DNA from 3 places in the Polaromonas sp. P1_G1 genome. Region 1 is predicted to be linked to each of the others. Evidence: predicted binding sites of a transcription regulator. Region 1 holds the regulator's gene; each other region holds the start of a gene.
What was found. The regulator sigma-54, encoded in region 1, starts transcription at its own class of promoters, with help from an activator protein. The targets are predictions, from matches to a motif close to TGGCANGNAANCTGCTTT.

Region 1 (2,395 bases):
GCCCTTGTCTTCGCGCCAGCCGCGTTTGAAGAGCGGTTCGCCCGAGGTGTCGATGTAAATCGTGACGGTGTCGGTCGTCAGGTGCACATAGACGCGCACGTCGGGCCAGCGCGTGTCGACGCTGGGCCGCACGTCGTCGAACTTGGCGCGGAAGCGGTCGGCGATGGCGTCCTTGATCTTCAGCGCCGCGAAGTTCAGGCTCTGCAGCGGGCTGTGCTGGGCGGTGATCTCAACCTTGAAGGTCTGCTTGGGCGTGAACCAGATTTCCCAGGCCACGTTGGCGGCGGCGTTGTAAAGGTCTTGTTCACTGCGGTACTGGTTGTGCTGCAACTCGATCAGCACGCGCTGGGCCAGGCGGCTGTGCAGGTTGAGCTGCAGCGCGTCGCGCCAGGAAGCCTGCAACTGCACGCCGGCGCGCCAGGCCTTGCCCTGGATGCCGGTGACGCGCTGCACCTCGGTGGCCAGCAAGGCCTCGACGCCGGCGGCGCACGGTAAAAACAATTGGAGCTGGTTCATGTCGGACTCTTCAAAAGGGCTGCTGGAAATTCGATTATCGGGATGCAGGGCAAGGCGCACGGAGCGCAGGAACCGGAATGCACTTGGGTGCATGAGGATTCCGAGCACCGCGCAACGCCGCCATGCGCCCGAGAATCGGATTTACAGTGATTTGCGTAAATTAGCCGGCGCGATGCGCAAAGCCTCTCGGTACTTGGCCACGGTGCGGCGCGCGCATTCGATGCCCTGCTCCTTGAGCATTTCGGAAATCTGGTTGTCGCTGAGCGGCTTTTTCAGGCTCTCGGAGGAGACGAACTGCTTGATCAGCGCGCGCACGGCGGTGCTGGAAGCGTTGCCGCCGGTTTCGGTGCCCAGCGCGGAGCCGAAGAAGTATTTGAGCTCAAAAGTGCCGAAGGGCGTGCCCATGTACTTGGCGGTGGTCACGCGCGAAATCGTAGACTCATGCAGGCCCAGTTCGTCGGCGATCTCGCGCAGCACCAGCGGGCGCATGGCGAGTTCGCCGTGCGTGAAGAAGTTTTTCTGCCGCTCGACGATGGCSSTGCTCACGCGCAGGATGGTGTCAAACCGCTGCTGGATGTTCTTGATGAACCAGCGCGCCTCCTGCAGACGCTGCTGCAGCGCCTGGCCGCCCTGGCCCTTGTGCTGCTTGAGGGCGTTGGCGTAGATGTCGTGCACGCGCAGGCGCGGCATTACGTCGCCGTTGAGCGAGACCTTGAACCCCCGGCCCGACTTCACGACGATGACGTCGGGCACGATCAGGTTGCGCTCCACGTTCACGAAGCGGCGGCCGGGTTTGGGGTCGAGCCGGCCTATCACGGCAATCGCACCCCGGACGGCGGCTTCGGTGAATCCGCACAGGTGCGACAGGCGCTTCAGGTCGCGCTTGGCCAGCAGTTCCATGGGTTGCTTGCACATGGCGATGGCGGCGCGGGTCTCTTCGCAGTCTTTGCAGTCCAGCAGCTGCAGGCCCAGGCATTCGGCCAGGTTGCGCGCGCCCACGCCGGCCGGCTCCATGTGGTGCAGCAGCTTGAGCGCCATGGCAAAACGCTGCTCGAGGTCCTCAGCCTGTTCCAGGTCGTCCCCGGCCAGGCCCGCCGCGAGCGAGGCCAGGCTGTCTTCGAGGTAGCCGTCGTCGTTGAGCGACTCGATCAGGAAATGCAGGGCCGCGCGGTCTTCCTCGGACAGGCGCAGGCCCAGCGACTGGCGGTGCAAATGGTCTTGCAGCGACTCGTGGGCGCCCGTCAGGTCGGAGGCCTCGGTGTCGCCCTCGTCATTGTTGTTCTTGCGGGCCGGCGCATCACTGCCCCATTCGCTGTCGTCGGGCGTGGTCTCCACCGTGCCGTCGCCTTCCCAGCTTTCCTCGAGCTTGGGTTCGGCGCTGACTTCGGCTTCGCCTGCGGCTGAAATGCCAGCGTCCTCAGTGCCGCCGCTCGGCGACTCCGCCGCGGATTCAAACTCGCGGCTGTCCTGGCTGACCGGCGTGTTGAGGTGCTCCAGGCCGAACTCCTCGCGCACCGCGGTCTCTTCCGCCACCTCGAGAAACGGGTTTTCGTCGAGCATCTGCTCGACTTCCTGGCTCAGCTCGAGCGTCGACAGCTGCAGCAGCCGTATCGACTGCTGCAGCTGGGGCGTCAGCGCAAGGTGCTGCGAGACGCGGAGCGAGAGGCCCTGCTTCATGTCAAGGAGCTTTGATCGAAGCGCAGAAAAAGTGCGAGCAGGGGCCGCGGAACTGGCTTTGCCAGGCCGCAGGCGCCGCCCCCTCGGGGGGGAGGGAGCTACACGAAGTGAGCGACAACAGGGGGAGTGTCATCCTACATCTTGAAGTGTTCACCGAGGTACACGCGTCGCACATCGGCGTTGTTCACGATCTCGGAGGGCG
Region 2 (24,637 bases), on a different contig from region 1:
GGCTCGTCGCGCAGCACGATGGCCTGGAGTTCATCGGTCGGCAGGGCCAGCACCTCATCGACCGTGTACTCTTCGAGCAGAATTTGTGGCATGGCGTATTTCTATGGCTATGACGTCCGCGAAGGCCAGCGATAAGCCAGCACCGCCGCCAGCGGGTAGAAATGCTCACGCACCTCATCCAGCTGGTTGCCGCCCCACAAATACACATACTCCGCATCCACGCGAAGAAAGAAACCGACATGGCCTTTCCAGCCGCCGGGGTCTTCGCGCGACAGCACGGCGATGCAGCCGGGCACGGGTGCGGTGAGCGGTTCGCCCCACTCCAGCCATGAGCGCGCCAGCGCCGACCCGGTACCGGGAATACCGGCCTGGGCCAGCGACCAGTTGACGAACGACGAGCACCAGGAAGCCTTGTCGTCATAACCGGGGATATTGGTCAGCGCGTGGTATTCGGTGACCCGGGGATTGCTCTGGCCCAAGGGAAACGTGCGAACGCCGGCTTCAGCGAGGGCAATGGGCATCCAGGATGCTTGCTGCACGGGCGTGAAATACACCTGTCCGTGATCGAGGGAATCAGGCATTCCTATTGCTTCCCGGGTTCCTGAAAAAGCGTCCAGCTTCCATCTTTGAATAAATACAGCGCTGAAGAAACCCGCTGGCGTTCGCTGCTGGTATGCAGGTACGCGATTTTCGAGCGCAATATGTCGACCGAGCGCCAATCCGAAAGTGGTGCAAACACCAGGCCTCCCCGCTTGGGAACGCCGGCCACAATGCCTTCCGGATTTTTCTGGTTGAGTTCCGTCCAGAACGCCTTGTCGAGAAAGTAGCTGCTGTTGAGGTCGGACGAGCCGCTTTCAACCTGCATGACGTTACCGGCCAGGGGTATCGCTTTAGGAGCGCCATACACGCGGCGTATGTTGGCGATGGCAACGCGAAGCGCCTCTTCAGGTTTGCCCAGATTGAGCGCCTGCAGGTCTTTCGGCGTTGCATTGATCATTGTCGTGGGGCCGTCGAACACAAAACGGATGTGCATGTCACCCAGGTAGGCGTAGTGGGCCATTTCAAACTCCACCTCTTCTCCGCTCTTCAGCCGGGCCTTGCCCTTCCCTATGTATTCCAGCGTTTCCGATTTGCGCGCAGGCGCGCCCATGCTCTCACGAAGCACCAGCATCAGGTTTCCCGCGGACCGATCCACATCCGGAGCGGACTGGGCCGAGACCGCGATGGGGACGAAAGCCAGCAGGCAGATCAGGAAACGGCGGTTTGGCATTTTGACAATGGATGAATTCTAGATACCAACGGCTCGGGGTTTCCCTAAGGGCTCAGGCAGCATCCGCAAGCCGTGACGGGGAAAGTTCGAGGGCCAGGTATTTGGTGCCGGGAACGGGATTGAAGGTAACGGGCGCCGAAGCTTGAAAACCCAGGGATTCGTAGATGCGCTGTGCCGCAGCGAACTCAGGCAAGACATCGAGGCAGATGCGGGAGTAGCCCGCAGCCCGCGCTTCATCAAGGATGCGCTCGATGAGCCGCCGGCCAAGGTTTTCGCCTCTCGCCTCCGGCCGCACGTAGACACGCTTCATTTCACAGGTGCTTGCGTCAACGCGGCGAAGCGCGGCACACCCGACGACAGCCGGTCCTTTCCACGCGAGAAGCAGGCGGCCGTCGGGTGCCGCGTACTTTCCGGGCAAGGCAGCGAATTCCGCCTCGTAATTCTGGAAGGCAAGGCTCACGCTGGGGCTGGCGACGTACTCCCGAAGGATGGCAACGACATGCTGAAGGTCATCGGGGAAGATTGCGGGCTTGATATCGGTCATGGCGAAAGCGTACTGCATGTTTGAAAGACAAGCGCAACGGATGGGAAATGACGAAGCGCATCTTGCATGGCCGGCTCCAGGGGCACGGGCCAGGCTTGACCCGGACGTCAGCCGAATGGCGACGGACGCATCAGCGCTCCAAAGAGGAGCGTGATTGCGTCACGCCACATCACAGAAGCTCGGTGAGAGGCTGGGCGGCCCAAGACGGTATATCTTGGTAGAAGGCATGGAAACCTTCCGAAAAACTGCCGAAGTGAAGCCCATGGCTCTGCGCCAGAAGCGCCAGGCTGCGCGATGAGAAAAGGCTGATATGCCCATTGCGTGGCGAGGCGTACCACCAGGTGAGCGGCTGGCCGGCCTGGATATGCCCGTCAGACGTCAAGGTCGAGAACAGGAGCACACTCTCCGGTGACATCAGCTTCTTGAGGTTGGCCATCAACGCCCAGACGTCCGGAACATGCTCAAACACCTCAAAGGCGGTAATAAGGTCGAACTTGCCCAGCGTCTCAACCCTGAGGTCTCTGTCCACAAAGGGGTCATATGAAGTGGATGGCCAATCGATTTCGCGCAACAGCCTGGACAGCGTGCCATTGCCGCCGCCATAGTCGAGATGCCTGAGGGCGGGATGCAGATTGCCGAATCCGGCACGGAGCATGGTTGCGTTGGCTTTTGGTCGGCCTTCTATGTAACCGGGGTCGACAGCAACGTAATCATCGTTGTAGATTTTTTCCTCGAACTCCTGCAGGCTCCACGCGCAGATCTCCGGCGCGAAACAAAAAGCACAGCTCTGGCAAATTGCGTAGGTCACAGGCACGCCGGAAAGCCCCAGGGGATGGGAATTGCATGACTTGTTGAAATCAACGGGATCAAGCAGTGTGCAATTGGCACTGCAGACCGGGCAAACTGTTTTGTCTGTGTTCATGGATTTACACGTATCAAGGGAAAGGAAGACGACCTTCGCCTCTAACCGATTGGTGGCGTCGGGAAGCTATCAGTTTCCCACAACCGGTTGAATCGTGATCTCCACCGTCATGGACTCTTCGCCGCCGCCCTGGCGCACACCCTTGATGGGCGGGCAGGCGTTGTAGTCGGTTCCCATGGCCAGGCGCACGTGGCGCTGGTCGATCATGCAGCTGTGGGTCACGTCTATGCTGACCCAGCGGCGGGTGGCGACGTCCAGGCAGACGTCGCACCAGGCATGGCTGGCCAGGTCGGGTTCGTTGGCGGCGTAGAAGTAGCCGCTGACATAACGCGCCGGGTAGCCCAGGCTGCGGCAGATGGCGACCATCACGTGGGCCTGGTCCTGGCAGACGCCGGCCCCGGACTTGAAGGCTTCGAGCGCGGTGGTGGTCACGCTGGTGCTGTTCTTGCGGTAGCTCACCGCGTCGGCCACGCCTTGGCTCAGGGCCAGCAAGGCCGGCAGGCTGGCTGTTCCGTCCAGGCTTTGCGGGATAAAACGCCGGCCAAATTCAGCCAGTTCAAAGTGCGGTTCGGCCAGATGGGTGGCGCGCAAAAAGAAATACGGGTGCGGCAGAGTTTCCGGGTCGTTGAACTCGGCCACACCCAGGGTTTCGACGTCACCGGCCGCATTGACCAGACTCCAGCGCACGTTGTCGGCGTCCTTGCCGACAAAGGTGTAGGAGCTGATGGTGTTGCCGAAGGCGTCGCGCTGGGTGAACAGCTTTTCGGGCGCGCCCAGGCTCCAGTAGTCCACCGTTTGCGCCGGGCCGGACTGCGGCGTGAGCCACAGGGTTTGCAGCGCGTAGCGCAGCGGCTCGGTGTACCGGTAGTCGGTGATGTGCCTAACGTGAAGTTTCAATGCGTCGCCGGCACAAGAAATTCGCGGCTGATGTGCGCGCCTATCTCGTTGACGCGGTCCAAAAATTGGGTCAGAAAGGCGTGCAGGCCGGTGGCGAGGATTTCGTCGATGCGGGCGTACTGCAGGTCGGCGCGCAGCTTGCCGGCGCGGCGCTGGGTTTCGCTGGCGGTGTCGCTGGTCACCATGGCGAGGTTGCTCATGAGTTCGTTGAGGCAGGCCAGCAGCGAGCGCGGCATGTCGGGCCGCAAAATCAGCAGTTCGGCCACGCGCTCGGGCTTGATGACGTCGCGGTAGACCTTGCGGTAGACCTCGAAGCCGGAGACGCTGCGCAAAATCGCGCTCCAGTGGTAGAAGTCGTACTCCTGGTCTTTCTCGCCGTCGGTGCCGAGGAAGTCGTTCTGAACAGCGTGGAATTTCACGTCGACCAGGCGGGCGGTGTTGTCGGCGCGCTCCAGGAAGGTGCCCAGGCGCAGGAAGTGGAAGGCCTCGTCCTGCAGCATGGTGCCGGCCGTCACGCCGCGCGACAGGTGCGAGCGGAACTTGACCCATTCAAAGAACTGGCCGGGGTCGCGCTCGAAGTCGCCGTTGCGCAGCATGCGTATGACTTCAAGGTAAGTCTGGTTCTGGGTTTCCCAGACTTCGGTGGTCAAGGTACCGCGCACGGCGCGGGCGTTTTCGCGGGCGTTCTGCAGGCAGGAAACGATGCTTGAGGAATTTTGCTCGTCGCGCACCATGAAGTCCATGACTTCGCGCGGGTTGATGCTGTCGCCGTATTTGGCGGCATAAGAGGGCTTGAGCTCGCTGATGCTCAGCAGGCTCTGCCAGCCGCCCTGCACGACGGCGGCCGATTGCGGCAGCAGCGAGGTCTGGTAGTTGACGTCGAGCATCCGGGCGGTGTTCTCTGCGCGTTCGGTATATCGCGACATCCAGAAAAGGTGATCGGCAGTACGAGACAACATGATTACGCTCCTCCCACTTTGGACGATGACTGCGACTGCGATTGAGACTGGAACGCCACCGGCGATGACGGCCCCTCCAGAATCCAGGTGTCCTTGGTGCCGCCGCCCTGCGACGAATTGACCACCAGCGAGCCGTCTTTCAGCGCCACGCGCGTGAGGCCGCCGGGCACCATCTGCACTTCCTTGCCGCTCAGCACAAAAGGCCGCAGGTCGATGTGGCGCGGCGCGATGCCGCTTTCGACATAAGTCGGGCAGGTCGAAAGGCTTAGCGTGGGCTGGGCGATGTAGCCGGATGGGTTGGCCAGCAAGGCGGCGCGAAATTCCTCGATCTCGGCCTTGGTGGCGGCCGGGCCGACCAGCATGCCGTAGCCGCCGGCGCCGTGCACTTCCTTGACGACGAGGTCCTTGAGGTTGGCCAGCGTGTACTGCAAATCCTCGTTGTTGCGGCACATATAGGTGGGCACGTTCTTGAGGATGGGTTTTTCGCCGAGGTAGAACTCAATCATCTTGGGCACATAGGGGTAGATGGACTTGTCGTCGGCCACACCCGTGCCGATGGCGTTGCACAGCGAGACATTGCCGCTGCGGTAGACGTTGAGCAAGCCCGCGCAGCCCAGCGTGGAGTTGGGGCGGAAGGCCAGCGGGTCGAGGAAGTCGTCGTCGACGCGGCGGTAGATCACGTCGACGCGTTTGGGGCCGCGCGTGGTGCGCATGTAGACGAAGTTGTCCTTGACGAAGAGGTCCTGGCCCTCGACCAGTTCCACGCCCATCTGCTGCGCAAGGAAGGCGTGCTCGAAATAAGCCGAGTTGTACATGCCGGGCGTGAGCACCACCACCGTGGGTTCGGCCGTGGCCGGCGGCGCCATGCCGCGCAGGGTCTCGAGCAGCAGGTCGGGGTAATGGGCAACGGGCGCGACACGGTTCTGGCTGAAAAGCTCGGGGAACAGCCGCATCATCATCTTGCGGTCTTCCAGCATGTAGCTCACGCCGCTGGGCACGCGCAGGTTGTCCTCGAGCACGTAGTACTCACCCTCGCCCTGGGCATTGGGCGCGCGCACGATGTCGATGCCGCTGATGTGCGAATAGATGTTGCCGGGAACGTCGACACCCATCATCTCGGGGCGGAACTGCGCGTTCTGGAAGATCTGCTCGGACGGGATGACGCCGGCTTTGATGATTTCCTGGCCGTGGTAGACGTCATGGATGAAGCGGTTAAGCGCCGTGACGCGCTGGACCAGGCCTTTTTCCATGCTGGCCCACTCATGTGCGGGAATGATGCGCGGAATCAGGTCGAAGGGGATCAGGCGTTCGGTGCCCGCGCCGTCTTCATCTTTGGCGCCGTAGACGGCAAAGGTGATGCCGACGCGGCGGAAAATCATCTCGGCTTCGGCGCGGCGCGCCTGCATCACGTCGGCCGGCTGCTTGGCCAGCCAGCGCTGGTAGCCCTGGTAGTGTTCACGGACGCTGGATTCCGTGGCATTCATTTCATCAAACATCGGTCGGCTCATTGGCTTGATCTCCAGCAAGTTTTTGCTCAGGGCATTGTTTTGACGTAGCTTAGCAAGTTATGCGCCAAGGCGGCGCAGCTCCCAAGCATTTTTAACGTCCAGGCACATGATGCCAGTAGCGTTTGCCCTCCTCCCGCTGGCAACGCAAGGCATCCGGACGCTGGCTGTCCCACAGCGCCGCGCCGCAGGGTGCGGACTTCACAAGGTGTATGCCGCGTGCCTCGTAACGCGCCGCCACGGCCTCGGCCGGGTGGCCGAAGCGGTTGCGGTAGCCGGCCTGCGCCATGGCCCATTGCGGCCGCACGGCATCGAGGAAGGCCACAGTCGACGAGGTCTTGCTCCCGTGGTGAGGCACCAGCAGGAAGTCAGCCTTGAGGCTGGCCGGGACACTGGCGACGAGCGCGGCTTCCTGGGGCACCTCGATATCGCCCACCAGCAGGGCTGTCCGGCTGCCGTTGGAGATGCGCAGAACACAGCTCATGGCGTTGGGCTTGGCGGCCGCGCCGTAGGCCTCGGCGGCCGGGTGCAATACCTCGAACCGCACGCCATCCCATTCCCAGCGCTGGCCGGCCACACAGCGTTCAGCCTTGCGCAGGGCCTGCAACGGGTGGGTGTCTTCAATCGAACTGAGGAACCGGGCTCCCGGCTGCATCGCCAGCACGGCAGCCGCCCCGCCTATGTGGTCGATGTCGCGATGGCTGATCATGAGCACGTCCAGCCGTTCGCCGAGCGCGCGCAGCAGCGGCACCAGCACGCGGTGGCCGGCATCGCTTTCGCGCGAAAAGCGCGGGCCGGCGTCATAGAGCAGGCTGTGCCTGGCGGTACGCACCAGCACCGCATTGCCCTGCCCTATGTCGGCCGCCAGCAGTTCAAACTGCCCGGGCGCGACCCGCAGCGGCTGCCACAGCAGCACGGGCAGCAGCAGCGGAATGCCGAGCACACGCCAATGCCAGGGCAGGCGTGTGGCCAGCAAACCGCCGCCCGCCACACCCGCAGCGGCGCACCACAGCGGCGCCGCGGCCACACTGATCGAGGCCATGGGCCAGGCCGCCAGCCACTGCAGGAACAGCGCCAGCACGCTGACGCAGCCCGCCGTGGCAGCCCAGGCCGGCGCCCACAGCACGCCCAGCAGGGCCAGCGGCGTGATCAGCAAGGTCACGGCCGGAATGGCCACGGCATTGGCCAGCAGGCCGACCAGCGAGACCTGGTTGAACAGCAGCAGCGACAAAGGCGTGAGCGCGAGCGTCACCACCCATTGTTCGCGCACGGCGCGGGCCAGGCCGGCCAGCCAGCGCGGGCCGAACCGCCGCCATCCCGTCTGCGGCGTGCCCGAAGGGTCCGTCCTTTCGCCCCGCGCATGGCCTGCGCCCGCGTCCGTCGCAAACAGCACGCCGACAGCCACAAAAGAGAGCCAGAAGCCGGCCTGCATCAAGGCCCAGGGGTCCAGGGCGACCACCACGGCCATAGCCAGCAGCCAGGTCTGTGTCCACGGCCATTGCCGGCCGCCCTGGCGCAGCAGGATCACGGTGGCCAGCATCCAGATGGTTCGCTGCGCGGGCACGCCCCAGCCTGAAAACAACGCATAAAGAACCGCCAGCATGAGCCCGCCCAGTGCGCCGGCGCCGGCGGCCGGCAGTGCCAGGCACAGCCGGGACGTGAGGCGGGCGGAGCGCCGCCACAGGCCGCCGATCAGCAGCGAGGCGGCCCAGGCGAACATCGTGACGTGCAGGCCGGAAATGCTCATCAAATGCGCCACGCCCGTGGCACGAAAAACGTCCCAGTCGGCCCGCTCAATGGCGTTCTGGTCGCCGACCACCAGCGCGGCGATGATGCCGGCCCACTGGCGGTTCTCCACACGCGCGAAAATTTTCTCGCGCACCACCTGCCGGGCTTGCTCCACAGGGTACCGCCAGCTGCTGGAAAGTTTTTCGGGTGGCGCGTCATGCACGCCGGCACGCACATAGCCGGTGGCCTGTATGCCCTGCTCCCACAGCCACAGCTCGTAGTCGAAGCCGTGCGGGTTGCTGTTGCCGTGCGGCGCCTTGAGCCGCACCGTCATGCGCCAGCGTTCGCCGGCGCGCAGGGCCTGCGGCTGGCGCTGCAGGGTCAGCGCCGCTTCGAAGGGGTCCGCATCCTGGGCCAGGGGGCGAGGCTCGCGCCCGGCAAAGCCCGAATACCAGCCCAACAGGATTTGTGGCGGCAGGGTGAGCTTGCGGCCGTCCAGGCGGGCGGACTCAATACCAAGGCGAAATCGGAGGCCGTCCTCGCCGGGCTGCGGCATGGCCAACACGCTGCCCGTGACCTCAATGTCGCGGCCTTCCAGGGCCGGATCCAGCGCCGTGGACTGGAAAACGCAGGCCCGCCAGCCGGCCGAGCCCCATCCCAGCAACGCCGCCAGGGCAAACGCGGACATCACCCTGCCCCAGGGTGGCTTTATCGCGCGCCTGCCAAAACGCCACAAAAGCCCGGCCGCCGCGACAGCCAGCACGGAACACAGGACATAGCCTGGCTGCGGCCATAACGCGGATTGCTGCAATTGCAGGGCTACGCCCGAGATGAAACCGGCCAAAACAGGCCCCGGACTCACAGCGTATGGCCGTGGCACCGTGAATACAGCTGGCTCCAAAGCTGCCTCCCCTTCTTTTTTTGCTTTTTTAGGAAGCTGTTTAACGGGAGGCCCAGGCAAAGCGCCGACAGCAAGCCATGCAAACTCCGCATATGGCGCAGCTCTTGCTTTCAGAAATGCCGTCAAATCCGGGTAAGCTGTCTACGCGTCCTAATGTCCAGGCTGCATGATGTGGCGGCCTGTGATGGGTTTATTTTTCCGGCGGTGTGCCACGCCCTGTTATTTTTTTAAGCGAGGTTGCCTTGTCCATCCACGTTGCCCTGAGCCACATCACCCACTACAAATACGACCGGCTGGTGAAACTCGGCCCCCAGGTGGTCCGCCTGCGGCCCGCGCCGCACAGCCGCACGCAAGTGCTGTCTTATTCCCTCAAGGTCGAGCCCGCCGGGCATTTCATCAACTGGCAGCAGGACCCGTTTGCCAACTACCAAGCCCGCCTGGTGTTTCCCGAGCCGACACGCGAGTTCAAGGTCACGGTGGACCTGGTTGTCGAGATGGCGGTGTTCAACCCCTTTGATTTCTTCCTGGAACCGGCCGCCGAGGAGTTCCCCTTCACCTACAACGCGCTGCAGGCCCGCGAACTCGCCCCTTACCTGGCGACCCAGCCGGCGACACCGCTGCTCAAGCGCTACCTCGAAAAAATCGACCGCACACCCAAACGCACCATCGACTTCCTGGTGGGCCTGAACCAGGGCCTGCAGTCGGACATCAAGTACTCGATCCGCATGGAGCCGGGCGTGCAGACGCCCGAAGAGACCCTGCGCCTGGCCTGCGGCTCCTGCCGAGACACCGGCTGGCTGCTGGTGCAGCTGCTGCGCCACATGGGCCTGGCCGCGCGTTTTGTCTCGGGCTACCTGATCCAGCTCAAGGCCGACGTCAAATCCATCGACGGCCCCAGCGGCGCCGAAGCCGACTTCACCGACCTGCACGCCTGGTGCGAAGTCTTTCTGCCCGGCGCCGGCTGGGTGGGCCTGGACCCGACCTCGGGCCTGATGGCCGGCGAAGGCCACATCCCGCTGGCCTGCACACCCGAGCCGTCGAGCGCCGCGCCCGTCGAAGGCGGTGTCGACAAATCCGAAGTCGAGTTCGAGCACCACATGGCGGTGCAGCGCATCTACGAATCGCCGCGCGTGACCAAACCCTATACCGAGGAGCAGTGGCAGGAGGTGCTGGCGCTCGGCGAGAAGGTCGACCAGGACCTGGCGGCCGGGGACGTGCGCCTGACCATGGGCGGCGAGCCGACCTTTGTGGCCACCACCGACCGCGACGCGGCCGAGTGGAACATCGACGCGCTGGGCCCGACCAAGCGCGGCTATGCGACCGAACTCGTGCAGAAGCTGCGCGCCGAATACGGCGAAGGCGGCTTCCTGCATTTCGGCCAGGGCAAGTGGTACCCGGGCGAGCAGCTGCCCCGCTGGGCGCTGAGCATCTTCTGGCGCAAGGACGGCCAGCCGATCTGGCAGAACCCCGAACTGTTCGCCGACGAGCGCCAGCCTTGCAACTACACCAGCGCCGACGCGCAGCGTTTTGTGCAGACGCTGGCGGGCAAGCTGGGGCTGGCCACCACTTACATCACGCCGGGCTATGAGGACACCTGGTATTACCTCTGGCGCGAGCGCCGGCTGCCGGTCAATGTCGACCCCTTTGATTCGAAGCTGGACGACGCCATGGAGCGCGAGCGCCTGCGCCGCGTCTTCATGCAAGGCCTGGATTCCGTCGTAGGTTATGTGCTGCCGCTGCAGACCAAGGAGCAGCTCAAGCAGAGAAACGCCGGCGCTTCGCCTTCGCTGGCCGGCCCGAAATGGACCACCGGCCCCTGGTTCTTCCGCGAAGAACGCATGTATTTGATGCCGGGCGACTCGCCCATGGGTTACCGCCTGCCGCTGGATTCCGTGCCCTGGGTGTCCAAGACCGACTATCCCTACATGATCGAGGCCGACCCGTTCGCGCCGCGGCAAGACCTGCCGGCCGCTTCGGCCCTGGCCGCGCGCTACAACGGCAGCTTCAGCGCGGCCCGCGGCGCGACGCCGGTGGCGCCCTCCGCGGGCGGCAGTGCCAGTTCACTCGCGCAGTACATGGCGCGCTACATGGCCGGCAATACAGCACTGACGCAGGCCAGCCGCATCCTGCAGTTCCGCCCGCTGGGCAACAACGGCACGAACGGCGCCCAAGGCGCGGACGGCAAACCGGCCGGCACCTCGCCCGAGGCGGCCGCGCCCCAGGACGACCGCGCGCCCAAGCCTTTTGAATCAGCCGCCTGGCTGACACGCACCGCGCTGTGCGTCGAAGTACGCGACCCGCAGCGCGCCAACGGCCCCAAGGACAAACCCAAGGCCGACCCCGACAGCAAGGCCAACAAATCAGGCCGCGGCGAAACCGGCGCGATCTACGTCTTCATGCCGCCCATGGAGCGGCTCGAAGACTACCTGGACCTGCTGGCCGCCGTGGAAGCCACGGCGCAGTCGCTGGGCGTGAGCATCGTGCTCGAAGGCTACCCGCCGCCGCGCGACCCGCGCCTGAAAATGCTGCAGGTCACGCCGGATCCGGGCGTCATCGAGGTCAACATCCACCCGGCCTACAACTGGGGCGAGCTGGTGGAGCACACCGAGTTCCTCTACAAGATCGCGCACGAGACGCGCCTGTCGGCCGAAAAGTTCATGACCGACGGCCGGCACACCGGCACCGGCGGCGGCAACCATTTCGTGCTGGGCGGCGCCACGCCGGCCGACAGCCCCTTCCTGCGCAAACCCGAGGTGCTGGGCAGCCTGATCGCCTACTGGCACAACCATCCTTCGCTGAGCTATTTGTTCTCGGGCATGTTCATAGGCCCGACCAGCCAGGCCCCGCGTGTGGACGAAGCCCGCAACGACCAGCTCTACGAACTCGAGATCGCCTTGCGCGAGATCGAAAACAACCGCAAGAAATACGGCGCCGACATGCCGCCCTGGCTGGTGGACCGCACCTTGCGCAACATCCTGGTCGACGTCACCGGCAACACGCACCGCAGCGAGTTCTGCATCGACAAGATGTATTCGCCCGATTCCGCCACCGGACGCCTGGGCCTGCTGGAGCTGCGCGCCTTTGAGATGCCGCCGCATGCGCGCATGAGCATCGCCCAGCAGCTGCTGCTGCGCGCGCTGGTGGCGCGCTTCTGGAACAAGCCCTACCACGGCCGCGTCACGCGCTGGGGCACAGAGCTGCACGACCGCTTCCTGCTGCCCGGCTTTATCCGCATGGACTTTGAAGACGTGCTGACCGAGTTGCGCGAAGCCGGCTACCCCTTCGACATGGCCTGGTTCGAGCCGCATTTCGAGTTCCGCTTCCCGCTGATAGGCCAGGTCAAGTCCAACAGCATCGAGCTGACGCTGCGCAGCGCGCTCGAGCCCTGGCATGTGATGGGCGAGGAAGGCTCGGCCGGCGGCACCGTGCGCTACGTCGATTCGTCGCTGGAACGCGTCGAGGTGCACGTCACCGGCCTCAACGACAACCGCTACGTGGTCACCGTCAACGGCCGCGCGCTGCCGCTGCAAAGCACGGGCCGCGTCGGCGAATACGTGGCCGGCGTGCGCTACAAGGCCTGGAACCCGCCGTCGGCCCTGCACCCGTCCATCGGCGTGCATGCGCCGCTGACCTTCGACATCGTCGACACCTGGATGGAACGCTCGCTGGGCGGCTGCCAATACCACGTGGCCCACCCGGGCGGGCGCAGCTATGACACCTTGCCGGTCAATTCGTACGAGGCCGAAAGCCGCCGCCTCACGCGCTTTTTCCGCATGGGCCACACGCCGGGCAAGATGCGCGTGGCGCCGGCGCAGCCGAGCCGGGAGTTCCCGTTTACGCTGGACCTGCGTTGAGGGCGGCCGGGGGCCCTTCCCCGGCGCCTATCAGCCTGTCTTATGGCTGCAACAATTGCATGCGCAAGCGGCATAAATAGCCAATTTGGCCGGGAATCAGCCCTTCATTGAGGCTTTACGCCTCAGGGCCGCAGGCATACTTGCAGCACGTGGAAAATAACACCCAGTCACTTTTTGCCGCCCAGGCGCTCGAATCCCCCTGCGCCCTGGCCGCCGCGCTGGCGCCGCATGCGGCAGCCGGCCATTTCGACGAGTTGCGAGGCCGTGTCTCCGAAGGCCCCGCGCCCGTGGAAGCGGCCGCGCCGGCCCAGCCCGCCTTGCGCGCGGCCGGCAGCGCCCCCGAAGCCGCTCCCACCCAGCCTGAGGCTCCCGCTGCAGCCACTGACGACAGCCTGTCGCCCGACTGGGCGCGTTTTTTCAACTTCCTGGGCACCGACGGTTTTTACGACCTGAACCACCGCACCGCCAACCTGCGCCGCCAGATCCGCGACAACGGCGTGACCTACAACGTCTATGCCGACGCCAACGGCCCGCAGCGGCCCTGGGCGCTGGACCTCTTCCCCATGATGGTCTCGGCCGGCGACTGGGCGCAGATCGAGGCCGGCATCCAGCAGCGCGCCCGCCTGCTGGACCGTGTCATGGCCGACATCTACGGCCCGCAGGAACTGCTCTCCAAAGGCCTTTTGCCCAGTGCACTGGTGCATGCCCACCCGGGCTACCTGCGCGGCATGCAGGGCGTGCAGCCGGCTGGCGGCACCTACCTTCACATTGCCGCCTTCGACATCGCCCACGGCCCCGACGGCCACTGGTCGGTGGTCTCGCAGCGCACGCAAGCGCCTTCCGGCCTGGGCTACCTGCTGGAAAACCGCCTCACCATCTCGCTGCTGTTCCCCGAGGCCTTCCGCGAAATGCAGGTCGAGCGTCTGGGCGCTTCGTACAAGGCGCTGGTCGACGGTCTCAAGGCCATGAGCCCGGCCGACGGTAGCGAGGAAAGCCGCGTGGTGCTGCTGACCCCGGGGCCTTACAACGAAACCTATTTCGAGCACGCCTACCTCGCGCGCTTCCTGGGCCTGACGCTGGTCGAGGGCAGCGACCTGCTGGTGCGCGACGACAGGCTTTACCTGAAGACCCTGCGCGGCCTGGAGCCGGTGCACGGGCTGCTCAAGCGCCTGGACGACGAATTCCTCGACCCGCTGGAGCTGCGGTCCGATTCCACGCTGGGCGTGCCCGGCCTGCTGCAGGTGATACGCGCGGGCAACGTGCTGGTGGTCAACACGCCGGGCTCGGCTTTCCTTGAATCCAGCGCGCTGCTGGGCTTTCTGCCGGCGCTGTCGGAACACCTGCTCGGTGAAACCCTGGCCTTGCCCTCGCTGGCCACCTGGTGGTGCGGCGAGCAGGCCGTCATGCAGGACGTGCTGGGTCAGCTTAAGAACTGCGTGATCAAGCCGACCTACCCCGGCTCGGGCATGGAGTCGGTGATAGGCCATACGCTGTCGCGCCGCGCGCTCGACGAATGGGCCGGCCGCATCGTGCGCCGCGGCGAAGACTACACGGTGCAGGCCTACCTGCCGCTGCCGCAGACCCCCACCTGGCAGGGTGAGCGGATTTCCCCGCGCTCGGCCATGCTGCGCGTGTTCGCCGTGGCCGACGGCAAGGGCTCCTGGCAGGTGCTGCCGGGCGGCCTGGCGCGGCTGGCCGGCAAGAACGAGAACATGTCTTCCATGCAGCACGGCGGCAGCAGCGCCGACGTGTGGGTGCTGGGCGATACTTCCGCGGCCAGGGCCGGGCATGCCGCCCCGCGCGCCGAGCAGCCCGCGCCGGCCTGGGCCGCGGCGCCGCTGCGCCACCGCCCACCGGTTACCAGCCGTGCGGCCGAAAATCTTTTCTGGCTGGGCCGCTACACCGAGCGCGCCGAAAACTCCACGCGCCTGGCGCAGATCACGCTGCAATGCCTGGGCGGCGAAGACCAGACCTCGCAGCCGCTGCTGGCCTGGCTGACCAGCATGGCCGTCGGCAATGCGCTGGTGCTCGACAGCGTGCCGCCGGCCACGCAGGCGCGCCGGGTCTTTGAACGCGCCTTGATCGCCAACCTGGCCGACACCGAACAGGCCGCCAGCGTGGGCTACAACCTGCGCGCGCTCAAGAGCGCGGCTTCGGCCGTGCGCGAACGCCTGTCGCAGGAACAGTGGCACATGATCGTGCGCACCGAGGCTGATTTTTTCCAGCGTTGCTCGATTTTCAGCAGCGTGGGCCAGTCGCAGACACAAAGCCAGGGCGGGCAAAGCCAGCAGCAGACCAGCCAGTACCTGCTCGAATACTCCTCCGTCGAGGCGCTGCGCGCGCTCGAATCGGCCAGCGGTTTCCTCTCGGCCATGACGGGCGCGCAGACCGACCGCATGACGCGCGACGACGGCTGGCGCCTGCTCAGCATGGGCCGGCTCATCGAGCGGCTCAACACCCTGGCCGGTGCGCTGGTGCGCGGTTTTGAAACCGGCTCGGTGTTCGAGGAAGGCGGCTTCAACGCCATGGTGGCGCTGTTCGACAGCACCATCACCTTCCACGCGCAATACCAGCAGCGCCGCGACATCCCGGCCCTGCTCGACCTGCTGGTACTTGACCGCGACAACCCGCGCTCACTGGGCTGGGTGGTGCAGACCCTGCGCGGCCGCCTGGCCAAGCTGGCCGGCAGCGCGCCGGGCGACATGCCAGAGCTTGCGATGGAACTGCCCGATCCCGGCAGCTGGGCCCTGGCCGACCTGTGCGCGGACATGCAGACCGAAGGCGACGGCGAGGGCCAGTGCCATGACGGCCGCCTGGTCGAGCTGCTGCGGCAATGCTGCGATGCCGCGCTGGACCTGTCGGACACCCTGAGCCGCCGCTACTTCAGCCACGCGGCCTCCGGCAGCCAGAGCCTGGGCGCCTGAGCGCCGGGACAAGCGAGTCATTCCATGCTGCTGCACGTCGTCCACGAAACCCGTTACCGCTATGCGCCGGCGGTGGAAAACGCCCACCACGTGGTGCACCTCAAGCCCGCCAGCCGCAACGGCCAGAGCCTGCTGAGCTATGCCTTGCACGTCGATCCGGCGCCCGTGCAGTTACGCGAGACCGTGGACGTCTACGGCAACACGCGCAGCTATTTTTCGCTGCAGGCGGCGCATGAAAGCCTGACCGTGGTGGCCGACAGCGTGGTCTCCACCTCGGCCCTCAACCCGCTGCAGTCCGAGGCCTCGCTGGCCGGTGGCCAGGCGGCGTCGCCGCCCTGGGAGCAGGCGCGCGAGCAGTTCCGCTACCGCGCCGGCGCGGCCTACGACAGCGCCTCCGAATTCCTGTTCGCTTCGCCCTATGTGCCGCGCGACGAGGCCTTCGTCGAGTTCGCGCGCCCCAGCTTCCTGCCGGGCCGGCCGCTGCCCGAAGCGGCGCGCGACCTGATGGAGCGCATCCACCACACCATGGCCTATGAGAGCGAAAGCACCGAGGTCAACACGCCGGCGCTCGAGGCGCTCAAACAAGGCAAAGGCGTGTGCCAGGATTTCGCCCACATCATGGTGGCCTGCTGCCGCGCCATGGGCCTGCCGGCGCGCTATGTGAGCGGCTATCTGCTGACCAGCCCACCGCCCGGCCAGCCGCGCCTGGTTGGCAGCGACGCCTCCCACGCCTGGGCCTCGGTCTACTGCCCGGGCCTGGGCACCTGGCTGGATTTCGACCCCACCAACAACCGCGCGCCGGGCGAAGACTACGTCACGCTGGCCACAGGCCGCGATTTCCTCGACGTCTCGCCCATGCGCGGCGTGATACGCGGCGGGGCGCAGCACATCCTCGACGTCGCCGTGACGGTGGAGCCGCTGCCAGAGACCGAAGTCCAGTCCCTTACGACGGGGAACTGAGCGCGGCGTCACCCAGCAGAGAGCCCTCGGGCAGGCTGCCCACCAGCCGGCGCCGGCACAGGCCGACAAACTCCTGCGCCGCGCCCGACTGGGCCTGCAGCGGCTTGAAGGCCAGCAAGGCGCGAAACGATACATCGGCCGCGAGCGGCACGCTGCGCAGGCCCAGCGCCAGGTATTCACGCGCCACCAGCGGATTCGTCACGGCCAGCCCGGCGCCGGCGAGCACCAGCGCGCATTGCGTCGCGCTGTACGGCGTTTCAATCACAAAGCGCGCCTGCACGCCGGCCTGCGCGAGTGCCGCTTCCAGGCGCCGCTGCGCCGGGTCGGACGCCGACAGGCCCACCAGTGGCACCTCCTGCAGGTCCTGCGGATGCAGCAGCTGCTTGCGCGCCAGCGGATGGGCGGCCGGCATGATGCAGACGGCGGGCGCCTGGTAGAACAGCGAAGACACCAGGCCGCTGGTGTCGGCCTCGTCGCCGAGGAAGGCCAGGTCCACCGCCCCCTGGAACAAGGCTTCGCGCAGCACCTTGGAACTGTCGACCAGCAGCAGGCAGCGCGTGCGCGGGTAGCTGCGCTGGAATTCTGCCAAAGCCCAGGGCATGACGCTGGCGGCCATGGCGTGCAGCGAACCTATGCGCAGCACGGTGTCTTCGTGCGACTGCAGCGCCACGATTTTTCGCTGCACGGCTTCCAGGCCTTCGTAGACCCGCTCCACCTCTTCCATCAGCGCGTGGGCTTCGGGCGTGGGCGTGAGCTTGCCCTTGGGCCGGTCAAACAGCTTGAGGCCGGCGCGCGCCTCCAGCTGTTGCAGCAGCTGCGTGACGGCCGGCTGGCTCACGTGCAAAGCCGCGGCCGCGCGGTTGGCCGTGCCCAGGCGCATGACCATGCGGAACACTTCAATCTGGCGTGCGCTTGCTTCGGCCATGGCGACTCCCTATAAGTTTTACTTATTCTAAATCGCCATGAAGTGCTGCACGGAAGCGCCAAGCCTTCATACCATTGGCCGCATGAACTCCTTCGTTTCCGTATCCTCCACGGCATCTCCCGTAGTGACCCGAAATCCGCACCTCTCCGGGCTGCGCTGCATCCATTGCGCTCGCGACTACCCCTTGCAGGATCTGCCGGCCGGCTGCCCACACTGCGCAGCGGCAGGCACGCCGGCGAGCCTGGAGGCGGTCTATGCCGAACTGCCCAAAACCCTTAAAACTGCCAGCGCAGGTTATAAGTGGGGCGCTTGGCTGCCCTACACCCAGGGCGTTTCCCTGGGCGAAGGCGGCACGCCCTGCCTGGAGCTGCCGCGCCTGGCGCGCACTTTCGGCCTGCGGCAGCTGTCGGCCAAGCACGAGGGCATGAACCCCACGGGCTCGCACAAGGACCGCATGTCGGCCCAGGCCGTGAGCCGCGCGCTGGACGTGGGCGCGCAGACCGTGGTGCTGGCCTCCAGCGGCAACGCGGCGGTGTCGGCCGCGGCGTATTGCGCGGCCGCCGGCCTGGCCTGCGAAGTCGCCACCTACCACGACATGCCCGAGCCCTATGCGCGCGCGCTGCACCGCCTGGGCGCCAACCGCCTGAGCTTCGAGCGCGGCTTCGGCCGCTGGGAACATCTGCGCCGCCGCGTCGAGCAGGACGGCGCCTTCGCGCTGACGAACTACAGCGTGCCCGCCGTCGGCAGCCCAGCCTTCGGCGTCGAGGGCTACCGCGCTGTGGCGCTCGAATGTGCGGCCGATGGCTGTGTCCCCGACCACGTGCTGGTGCCCACGGCGCGCGGCGATTTGCTCTGGGGCCTTTACAGCGGGTTTCGCGACCTGCTGCAGGCCGGGCTGGTCGCGCGCATGCCGCGCCTCTGGGCGGTCGAGCCTTTCCCGCGCCTGGCCCGCGTGCTGGGCGGCGAATCGCCGCAGTCCGAATTCACCGGCCAGACCGCGCAGTTTTCCATCGCGGGCAGCACCGTCACCTTGCAGCAGGCGCTGGCCGTGCGGCATTCGAACGGCGGTGCGGTGGTGGTCGACGACGCCGGGGCCGTGGAAGGCAGCAGGCAGCTGGGCGCGCAAGGCCTGTGGGTGGAACTGTGCGCGGGTGCCTGCCTGGGCGCGCTGGCGCAGTTGCGCGCGCGCGGCGAAATCGCGCCTTCCGAGCACGCCCTGCTGCTGCTGACCGCCAAGGGTGACCGCGACACCTTGGACACCTTGCCTTGACCTCTCCGATTCCCCCAACTCCCCTGAACCGACACCCCAGACCGCAAAGGATTTCCCCATGAAGACCCGACTGCTCACCACCCTGCTTCTGGCTGGCGCCGCCTTGATCAGCGCAAGCGCCCACGCCGCCTACCCCGACAAGCCCCTGCGCCTCATCGTGCCCTGGGCGCCCGGCGGCAGCACGGACGCGATCGCGCGCGCCATCGCGCAGCGCATGGGCGAGACCATGGGCCAGACCGTGGTGGTGGACAACCGCTCCGGCGCCTCGGGCCGCATAGGCACCGAGGCCGCGGCCAAGGCTGCGCCCGACGGCTATACCTTCGCCATCGTCGAGTTGCCGCATGCGATCGCGCCGGCCGTGTTCAACAAGATGCCTTATGACCTGCTGCGCGACTTCACGCCGGTTTCCATGGTCGGCACCTCACCGCTGATGCTGTTCGCCGGCCCGCAATACAAGAACGGCGACATCAAGGGTTTCCTCAAAAACCACCGCAACAGCAAGGTGCCGCTGGCCCTGGCCCACAGCGGCAACGGCTCCATCAGCCATCTGTCGAGCGAGCTGTTCGCCACCGCCACCGGCGTCAGGGTCAATGCGATTCCCTACCGCGGCTCGGCGCCGGCGCTCACCGACGTCGCGGCCGGCCAGGTGGATGCGCATTTCGCCACGCTGGCCAGCGCCAGCTCGCTGTTGGGCGCGAACAGGATTTCGGCCCTGGTGGTGACCGGCAACACGCGCTTGGCCTCGCTGCCCGACGTTCCCACCGCGCGTGAGGCCGGCATGGAAGGCATGCAGTTCAACCAGTGGTGGGCCTTGGTGGCGCCAGCCACCACGCCCATCGAGATCGTCGAGCGACTGCGCAACGAAGCCGTCGCGGCGCTGGCCCACCCGTCGACGCGCGAGCGACTCACCACGCTGGGCATAGACCTCAAGGGTTCGAGCCGCGACGAGTTGCGCGCCTTCATGCGCAGCGAAGTGGACCGCTGGGGCGCCGTGGTGCGCAAGGCCGGCATCAAGCCCGAATAAGCCCCCGCCCTGCATCACTTCCTTTCATGCCGCTACAGGCCGGCCCGTTGGCGGGCCCGCCCTACAATTCCCTGCACCACCCCGCCTGCGGGAACCGCCTTCAACCAAAGGGAAACACCATGAGCGCCTACGACAAGCTGAAAGCACTGAACATCACCCTGCCCCCCGTGGCGATCCCCGTCGCGGCCTACCTGCCTTTTGTGCAGACCGGCAAGCTGGTGTTCCTGAGCGGCCACATCGCCAAAAAAGACGGCAAACCCTTGGTCGGCCAGCTCGGCAAAAACATGACGACCGAAGAAGGCAAGGCGGCCGCGCGTTCGGTCGCCATCGACCTGATGGGCACGCTGGAAGCCGCCGTCGGCCTGGGCAAGGTCAAGCGCATCGTCAAGCTCATGAGCCTCGTCAATTCGACCGGCGACTACACCGAGCAGCACCTGGTGACCAACGGCGCGAGTGAACTGTTCGCCGAAGTTTTCGGCGATGCCGGCAAGCATGCGCGCAGCGCGTTTGGCGTGGCACAGGTGCCCATGGGTGCTTGTGTGGAGATCGACCTGGTCGCTGAAGTGGAATGAGTCCCGGAACGCCACCTCTCTACCAGTTCCGCTACTTTTTCAGCTCCGGTTCGGGCATTTGCCTGTGGGGTTTGAACCCTGAAGCGATCGAGCGGTATGGCTACGCAGTCGATCTGAAAGATTTGAAGCTCGAAGAGAACCTGCTGCGACGAGGATGGCATTTGTTGGCGTGGTTTGATACAGCTCTTGACTGGAGTTATCCGGGGAACCCTTCTCCCTGGACGAAAGAAGAGTCGCAGCGATTCGACGACTATGCGCAACGCTTCCTGTCTGATGTTCGGCAGGCACTCGGTACAGGCTTCGAAATTCGCGATGAGTCGAAAACGGCTGCGCAGACACGCTGACCTCCTGACCGTAGAACTGGAATGGCCAAAGACCTTTTGGCTGACGACCTGACACAAGCTTGCCTAGAATGACCAGGTTCCGGCCATTTCGCCGGGGCAGCGTTCTCAGGGCGGGGTGAAATTCCCCACCGGCGGTGTTTGCAGGCAACTGCATCAGCCCGCGAGCGCCCGCGCCTCCTCACCGGGGGGCGCGGGGTCAGCAGATTCGGTTCAACTCCGAAGCCGACGGTCACAGTCCGGATGAAAGAGAGCGCGATGCAAACGGCTGTGCCGTGGGCGGCGTTTGCCGGTGTGGAGTTCTTCCGCCCCGGCGGCCGTATGCCTGCGCGCCGGCCGCAGGCTCGTGCGCCCTGATTCTGGTAATACCTACAGAGGCCATCCATGAGTCAGACAAACAGTTCAGTTGCTTCCCCTTCCGCCATCTATTCCGGTGGCGCTCCCAAGGCGCGTTTCGCCTTTATCCAGTCGTCCTGGCACGAAGACATCGTGGACCAGGGGCGCGGCGCCTTCCTGGCTGAAATGGCCAGGCAGGGCGTGGGCCCTGAATCCATAGACACGTTTGAAGTGCCGGGCGCCTTCGAGATCCCGCTACACGCCAAAAAACTCGCGCAGTCGGGCCGCTATGCGGGCGTGGTCTGCTGCGGGCTGGTGGTGGACGGCGGCATCTACCGCCACGAGTTCGTCGCCGATGCAGTGATCAGCGCACTGATGGGCATACAGCTGGAGACCGGCGTGCCGGTGTTTTCCGCGGTGCTGACGCCGCAGCATTTCCACGAACACGAGGAACATCGCCAATTCTTCACCGCGCACTTCCTGACCAAAGGCAAGGAAGTGGCGCAAGCCTGCCTGGAGACGGTGGCGGGCCTGAAGAAACTCGAGTCGCTGCTCGCGGCCTGAGCCCGGCGCCCGCCCCTTTCAAGGGAAGCGGGCGTCGCCCTTATTCGACGCGGGTGATACCGGTGGGCTTGAAGCCCAGGTCGGCGGCCTTGCCCTTGCGCGCGCGTGCCGCGCGGGCGTTGTTCAGCGTGCGGATCTCCAGCGTTTCCTCGCGCGCCTTTCCGCCGCGGCCTATGCCTTCGATCTTGACGCTGCGGGTGTAGGCCGCCGCGCCGGCCAGGGTGTCCTTGGCTTCGAGGTCTATCAGCATCAAGCCGCGTCCGCCGGCGGCCTGCATTTTCAGCTCGCCGATTTCAAAGGTCAGGATGCGGCCGCCGGTGGACGCGCAGGCCACGTGCGTGGCGGGCACCATCGGCGTCGTGCCGCTGTTGAAGGCGGCGTGTGAGGGCCTGCAGATGGTTTCGCCTTCGGCGCAGCTGATGAAGGCCTTGCCGGCCTTGAGGCGGGACGTCATGTTCTCGACCGTGGCGAGGAAGCCGTAGCCGCCGCTGGCGCTGAGCAGCAGCGCGGCATTGGACGGCCCGGCGAAGTAATGCACCAGCTGCGTACCGGATTCGAGGTCGATCATCGTGGTGAGCGGCTGGCCGTCGCCGCGCGCACCGGGCAGCACGGACACCGGCACCGAATAAATGCGGCCGCGCGAACCGAAGGCCAGCAGCGTGTCGATCGTGCGGCATTCAAAGGTGCCGTAGAGCCCGTCGCCGGACTTGAAGGCAAAGCCCGCCGGGTCATGGCCGTGGCCGCTGCGCGCGCGCACCCAGCCCCTGTCGCTGATGACCACGGTCACCGGCTCGTCCAGCACCTTGACTTCGAGCACGGCTTTTTTCTCGGCCTGGATCAGGGTGCGGCGCGCATCGGTGAACTGCTTGGCGTCGGCCTCGATTTCCTTGATCAGCAGGCGCTTGAGCGCCGCCGGGCTGCCGAGGATTTCCTCGAGTCGGCCCTGCTCTTCGCGCAGGTTCTTGAGGTCCTGCTCGATCTTGATGGCTTCGAGCCGCGCGAGCTGGCGCAGGCGGATTTCAAGAATGTCTTCGGCCTGGATTTCACTGAGCTTGAAGCGAGCAATCAGCGCAAGCTTGGGCTCGTCCGACTGGCGGATGATGGCGATCACCTCGTCGATGTTGAGCAGCACCAGCTGCCGTCCTTCGAGGATGTGGATGCGGGCCAGCACCTTGTCGAGCCGGTGCTGCGAACGCCTTTGCACGGTGGTCTGGCGGAATTCAATCCATTCCGTCAGCATCTGGCGCAGGTTTTTCTGCGTCGGCTTGCCGTCCAGCCCGACCATGGTCAGGTTGATGGGCGCCGAGCTTTCCAGGCTGGTGTTGGCCAACAGGGTGTTGATGAGTTCGGACTGGCTGATCTTGCTGGTCTTGGGCTCGAACACCAGGCGCACGGCGGCGTCCTTGCTGGACTCGTCGCGCACCACGTCGAGCACAGCCAGGATGGTCTGCTTGAGCTGCACCTGGTCCTGGCTCAGGGCTTTTTTGCCGGCCTTGATTTTCGGGTTGGTGATCTCTTCGATTTCTTCAAGCACACGCTGGGTGCTGACACCGGGCGGCAGTTCCTGCACCACCAGCTGCCACTGGCCGCGCGCCAGTTCTTCGATCTTCCAGCGCGCGCGCACCTTGAGCGAACCGCGGCCGGTGCTGTAGGCTGCCGCGATTTCGGCGTGGCTGGAGATGATCTGCCCGCCGCCCGGATAGTCGGGCCCGGCGATCAGCGTGAAGAGTTCTTCATCGCTGAGCTTGGGCGTCTTGATGAGGGCCACGCAGGCGTCGGCCACCTCGCGCAGGTTGTGGCTGGGGATTTCAGTCGCCAAGCCGACGGCAATGCCGCTGGCGCCGTTGAGCAGGGTGAAGGGCAGGCGCGCGGGCAGCTGGCGGGGTTCTTCAAAGGAGCCGTCGTAGTTGGGCACAAAGTCGACCGTGCCTTCGTCCAGCTCGTCGAGCAGCAGGGTCGTGATGCGCGCCAGCCGCGCCTCGGTGTAGCGCATGGCCGCCGCGCCGTCGCCGTCGCGCGAACCGAAATTGCCCTGGCCGTCGACCAGCGGGTAGCGCTGGCTGAAGTCCTGGGCCATGCGCACCATGGCGTCGTAAGCCGCCTGGTCGCCGTGCGGATGGTATTTGCCGAGCACGTCGCCGACCACGCGGGCGCTCTTGACCGGCTTGGCCCCGCTGGCGCCGTTGGCGCCGCCAAAACCCAGACCCATGCGCGACATGCTGAAGAGGATGCGGCGCTGCACCGGCTTCTGGCCGTCGCAGACGTCGGGCAAGGCCCGGCCCTTGACGACGCTGAGCGCGTATTCAAGGTAGGCCCGCTGCGCGTACGCGGCCAGCGAATCCTGGTCGGCGGGCTCGGGAATGGGGGCGACTGCGTCCGGTGTGAAAAGATCATCCATCGTGATTTGGCTTGGGCTAGGTCAGGTTATGCCGGGCCGGTGCGCACAGGCGCGGCCGGTACAGGATTATGGAAAGAAAAATGGAGGGAGCCGCTTTCAGGCTGCCGGGTTTGCCGGCGAAACTCCGGGTGCATGGGCGTCAGTTCCGCTCGGGTGGGACCTCTGGCGTGGCGGTGGACGCGACCGTGGTCGGCACCATGTTGCTGCGGCCCGTGGCACCGCCCATCATCTCCATGCGCACCCGGCCGCCGCTCGCGCTCATCATGCTGGGCGGCTTGAGGTGGTTATAGAGCTGCATCACGGTCTTGACGTAGTTTTTGGTCTCGGGATAGTTGGGGATTTTGTTGCCCGCGCGCTGTACGGCGCCTTCGCCGGCGTTGTAGGCGGCAATCGCCAGTTCGAGCTGACCCGGGAACATGGCAATCAGGTCGCTAAGGTAGCTGGAGCCGGCCCGGATGTTGGTCTTGGGGTCGGTGAGCTTTTTGTGGACCGTGGAATCCTTGCTGGCCCGCACGCCGTAACGCTCGGCCGTGGGCGGAATCAGCTGCATCAGCCCGACCGCGCCCTTGGGCGAGACGGCCTGGGTGTTGAAGCCCGATTCGGTGGCTATCAGCGCCTGCAGCAGCTCGTAGTCGATGCCGTGCGTGACGGAAGCTTCGCGCAGCAGGTGTTTGACGGCCTTGTAGTTGGGCGACACGTCGAAGTAGGCCAGCAGCTTGGGGGGCGCGGCGGCCACGCCGGTG
Region 3 (2,367 bases), on a different contig from region 1:
CGCCCGCGGCGGCGCGCTCGGTGCGCGCCAGCGCCAGGCTCATGGCGAGCGCGCCGCGCTTGGGTAAGGCGCCCGCGGCGGCGCGCTCGGTGCGCGCCAGCGCCAGGCTCATGGCGAGCGCGCCGCGCACCGGCCGCAGGTCGCCGCCCAGGGAGAGCTCGCCGGCGAATTCATACCCTTCGAGCTTGCGGGCGTCGACCTGGCCGCTGGCCGCGAGTATGCCCAGTGCGATGGCCAGGTCGAAGCGGCCGGAATCCTTGGGCAGGTCGGCCGGCGCGAGGTTGACGGTGATTCTTTTATTGGCCGGAAACTCCAGGCCGGTGTTCTGGATAGCCGAACGCACGCGCTCCCGGGCCTCCTTGACCTCGGTCTCCGCCAGGCCGACCAGCGTGAAGCTGGGCAGGCCGTTGGCCAGGTGGACCTCGACGCAGACCGGCCGCGCCTCCAGCCCCAACAAGGCGCGGCTGTGCACTAAAGACAAGCTCATGAAGCAACTCCCCTGTTTTGCCCCAAAGTTGTGCGCGACATGCGCCCCAATTTGGTGCTCATTGTTTGACTGGATTCTAGAACGCCCACTGCCTCGGGTGGAAAACAGGCTGGCTTACGGTCCATAAGGCAGGCTGCTTTGGCACGGTACGTGCTATTGAACCCTGCGGAATCTGAAGACCTGTTGTGGCAACCCTCGGAATCCCTGAACCGGAGCGCTCCGATCTTCATGCGCCCAGAAAACCTGTAGAGCAGCCGGGGCGGTGCACCGAGGGGCCGCTTCCTTATTCATCCTTGGAGGAAACCTGAAATGAAACTCGTAACGGCCATCATCAAACCGTTCAAGCTGGACGAAGTGCGCGAGGCGCTGTCCGGCATTGGCGTTCAAGGCATCACCGTGACCGAAGTCAAGGGCTTCGGCCGCCAGAAAGGGCATACCGAGCTGTACCGCGGCGCGGAATATGTCGTCGACTTCCTGCCCAAGGTCAAGATCGAGGCGGCTGTGTCCGACGACCTGGTCGACCGCGTGATCGAAGCGGTGGAGGGCGCCGCCCGCACCGGCAAGATCGGCGACGGCAAGGTCTTTGTCTACAACCTCGAGCAGGTCGTGCGCATCCGCACCGGTGAAACCGGCAAGGAAGCGCTGTAAGCGCTCAACCCAAATATAAAGAGAACATAGACATGAAAAAAATACTCGCTTCCCTTGTACTGGGACTGAGCCTGCTGACCACCGGCGCCGTCATGGCGCAAGCCCCGGCCGCCGCGCCCGCCGCTTCGGCCGCGGAAGCCAAACCGGCTGAAGCCGCAGCGCCTGCAGCGCCCGCAGCAGCGGCTGCGGCCGCCCCGGCAGCCGCAGCTCCGGCAGCCGCCGCAGCGGCCTCCGCGCCCGCACCCGTTCCCAACAAAGGCGACACCGCCTGGATGATGGTTTCCACGCTGCTGGTCATCATGATGACCGTGCCCGGCCTGGCGCTGTTCTACGGCGGCCTGGTMCGCAGCAAGAACATGCTGTCGGTGTTGATGCAGGTCATGGTGACCTTCTCGATGATCGTCGTGCTGTGGTTCATCTACGGCTACAGCCTGGCTTTCACTGAAGGCAACGCCTTCTTTGGCGGCTTCGACCGGCTCTTCATGAAGGGCATCTGGGACAACGTCGCGGGCACCTTCGCCAACGGCGCGACCTTCAGCAAGGGTGTCGTGATCCCCGAGATCGTGTTCGCCGCCTTCCAGGCCACCTTCGCCGGTATCACCTGCGCGCTGATCGTCGGCGCCTTCGCCGAACGCATCAAGTTCTCCGCCGTGCTGTTGTTCATGGCTATCTGGTTCACCTTCAGCTATGCGCCTATCGCGCACATGGTCTGGTTCTGGATGGGCCCTGACGCCTACACCGGCAAGGAAGTCGCCGACGCCATGAGCGCCAAGGGCGGCTACATCTGGCAAATGGGCGCCCTGGACTTCGCGGGCGGCACCGTGGTGCACATCAACGCCGCTGTCGCCGGCCTGGTTGGCGCCTTCTGCATCGGCAAACGCATCGGCTACGGCAAGGAAGCCATGGCGCCTCACAGCCTGACCCTGACCATGGTCGGCGCCGCACTGCTGTGGGTCGGCTGGTTCGGCTTCAACGCCGGCTCCGCCCTGGAAGCCAACGGCTTCGCCGCCCTGGCCTTCATCAACACCCTCGGTGCAACGGCAGCCGCCGTGCTGGCCTGGTGCGTCGGTGAAGCGCTGATGCGCGGCAAGGCTTCCATGCTGGGCGCCGCATCCGGCGCCGTCGCCGGCCTGGTGGCCATCACCCCCGCAGCCGGCAACGTCGGCATCGGCGGTGGCCTGATCATCGGCCTGGTCGCCGGCTTCGCCTGCCTCTGGGGCGTGAACGGCCTG

Region 2: AC1D1Y_RS16685 (transglutaminase family protein) is a predicted target of sigma-54. The motif match lies at 8,820-8,837, and genes of this name have one in related genera.
Region 3: glnK (P-II family nitrogen regulator) is a predicted target of sigma-54. The motif match lies at 627-644, and genes of this name have one in related genera.

What each region holds. Positions count from the first base shown of each region.
Region 1 covers NZ_JBFUBU010000037.1:18,982-21,376, forward strand. The annotation lists gene AC1D1Y_RS18255 (THUMP domain-containing class I SAM-dependent RNA methyltransferase) at 1-516, opposite strand, end outside; gene AC1D1Y_RS18260 (RNA polymerase factor sigma-54) at 658-2,193, opposite strand; gene lptB (LPS export ABC transporter ATP-binding protein) at 2,328-2,395, opposite strand, start outside.
Region 2 covers NZ_JBFUBU010000031.1:24,293-48,929, reverse strand. The annotation lists gene AC1D1Y_RS16730 (hypothetical protein) at 1-92, opposite strand, end outside; gene AC1D1Y_RS16725 (TIGR02594 family protein) at 108-581, opposite strand; gene AC1D1Y_RS16720 (DUF1444 domain-containing protein) at 584-1,270, opposite strand; gene AC1D1Y_RS16715 (GNAT family N-acetyltransferase) at 1,323-1,814, opposite strand; gene AC1D1Y_RS16710 (class I SAM-dependent methyltransferase) at 1,984-2,736, opposite strand; gene AC1D1Y_RS16705 (transglutaminase family protein) at 2,806-3,633, opposite strand; gene AC1D1Y_RS16700 (alpha-E domain-containing protein) at 3,630-4,592, opposite strand; gene AC1D1Y_RS16695 (circularly permuted type 2 ATP-grasp protein) at 4,595-6,100, opposite strand; gene AC1D1Y_RS16690 (DNA internalization-related competence protein ComEC/Rec2) at 6,192-8,687, opposite strand; gene AC1D1Y_RS16685 (transglutaminase family protein) at 8,969-12,580, shown strand; gene AC1D1Y_RS16680 (circularly permuted type 2 ATP-grasp protein) at 12,730-15,504, shown strand; gene AC1D1Y_RS16675 (transglutaminase family protein) at 15,529-16,464, shown strand; gene AC1D1Y_RS16670 (LysR substrate-binding domain-containing protein) at 16,448-17,389, opposite strand; gene AC1D1Y_RS16665 (pyridoxal-phosphate dependent enzyme) at 17,472-18,659, shown strand; gene AC1D1Y_RS16660 (tripartite tricarboxylate transporter substrate binding protein) at 18,718-19,683, shown strand; gene AC1D1Y_RS16655 (RidA family protein) at 19,803-20,255, shown strand; gene AC1D1Y_RS16650 (hypothetical protein) at 20,252-20,599, shown strand; FMN riboswitch at 20,697-20,855, shown strand; gene AC1D1Y_RS16645 (6,7-dimethyl-8-ribityllumazine synthase) at 20,981-21,496, shown strand; gene parC (DNA topoisomerase IV subunit A) at 21,537-23,894, opposite strand; gene AC1D1Y_RS16635 (lytic transglycosylase domain-containing protein) at 24,034-24,637, opposite strand, start outside.
Region 3 covers NZ_JBFUBU010000016.1:13-2,379, forward strand. The annotation lists partial or broken gene AC1D1Y_RS09990 (magnesium chelatase domain-containing protein) at 1-487, opposite strand, end outside; gene glnK (P-II family nitrogen regulator) at 797-1,135, shown strand; gene AC1D1Y_RS10000 (ammonium transporter) at 1,168-2,367, shown strand, end outside.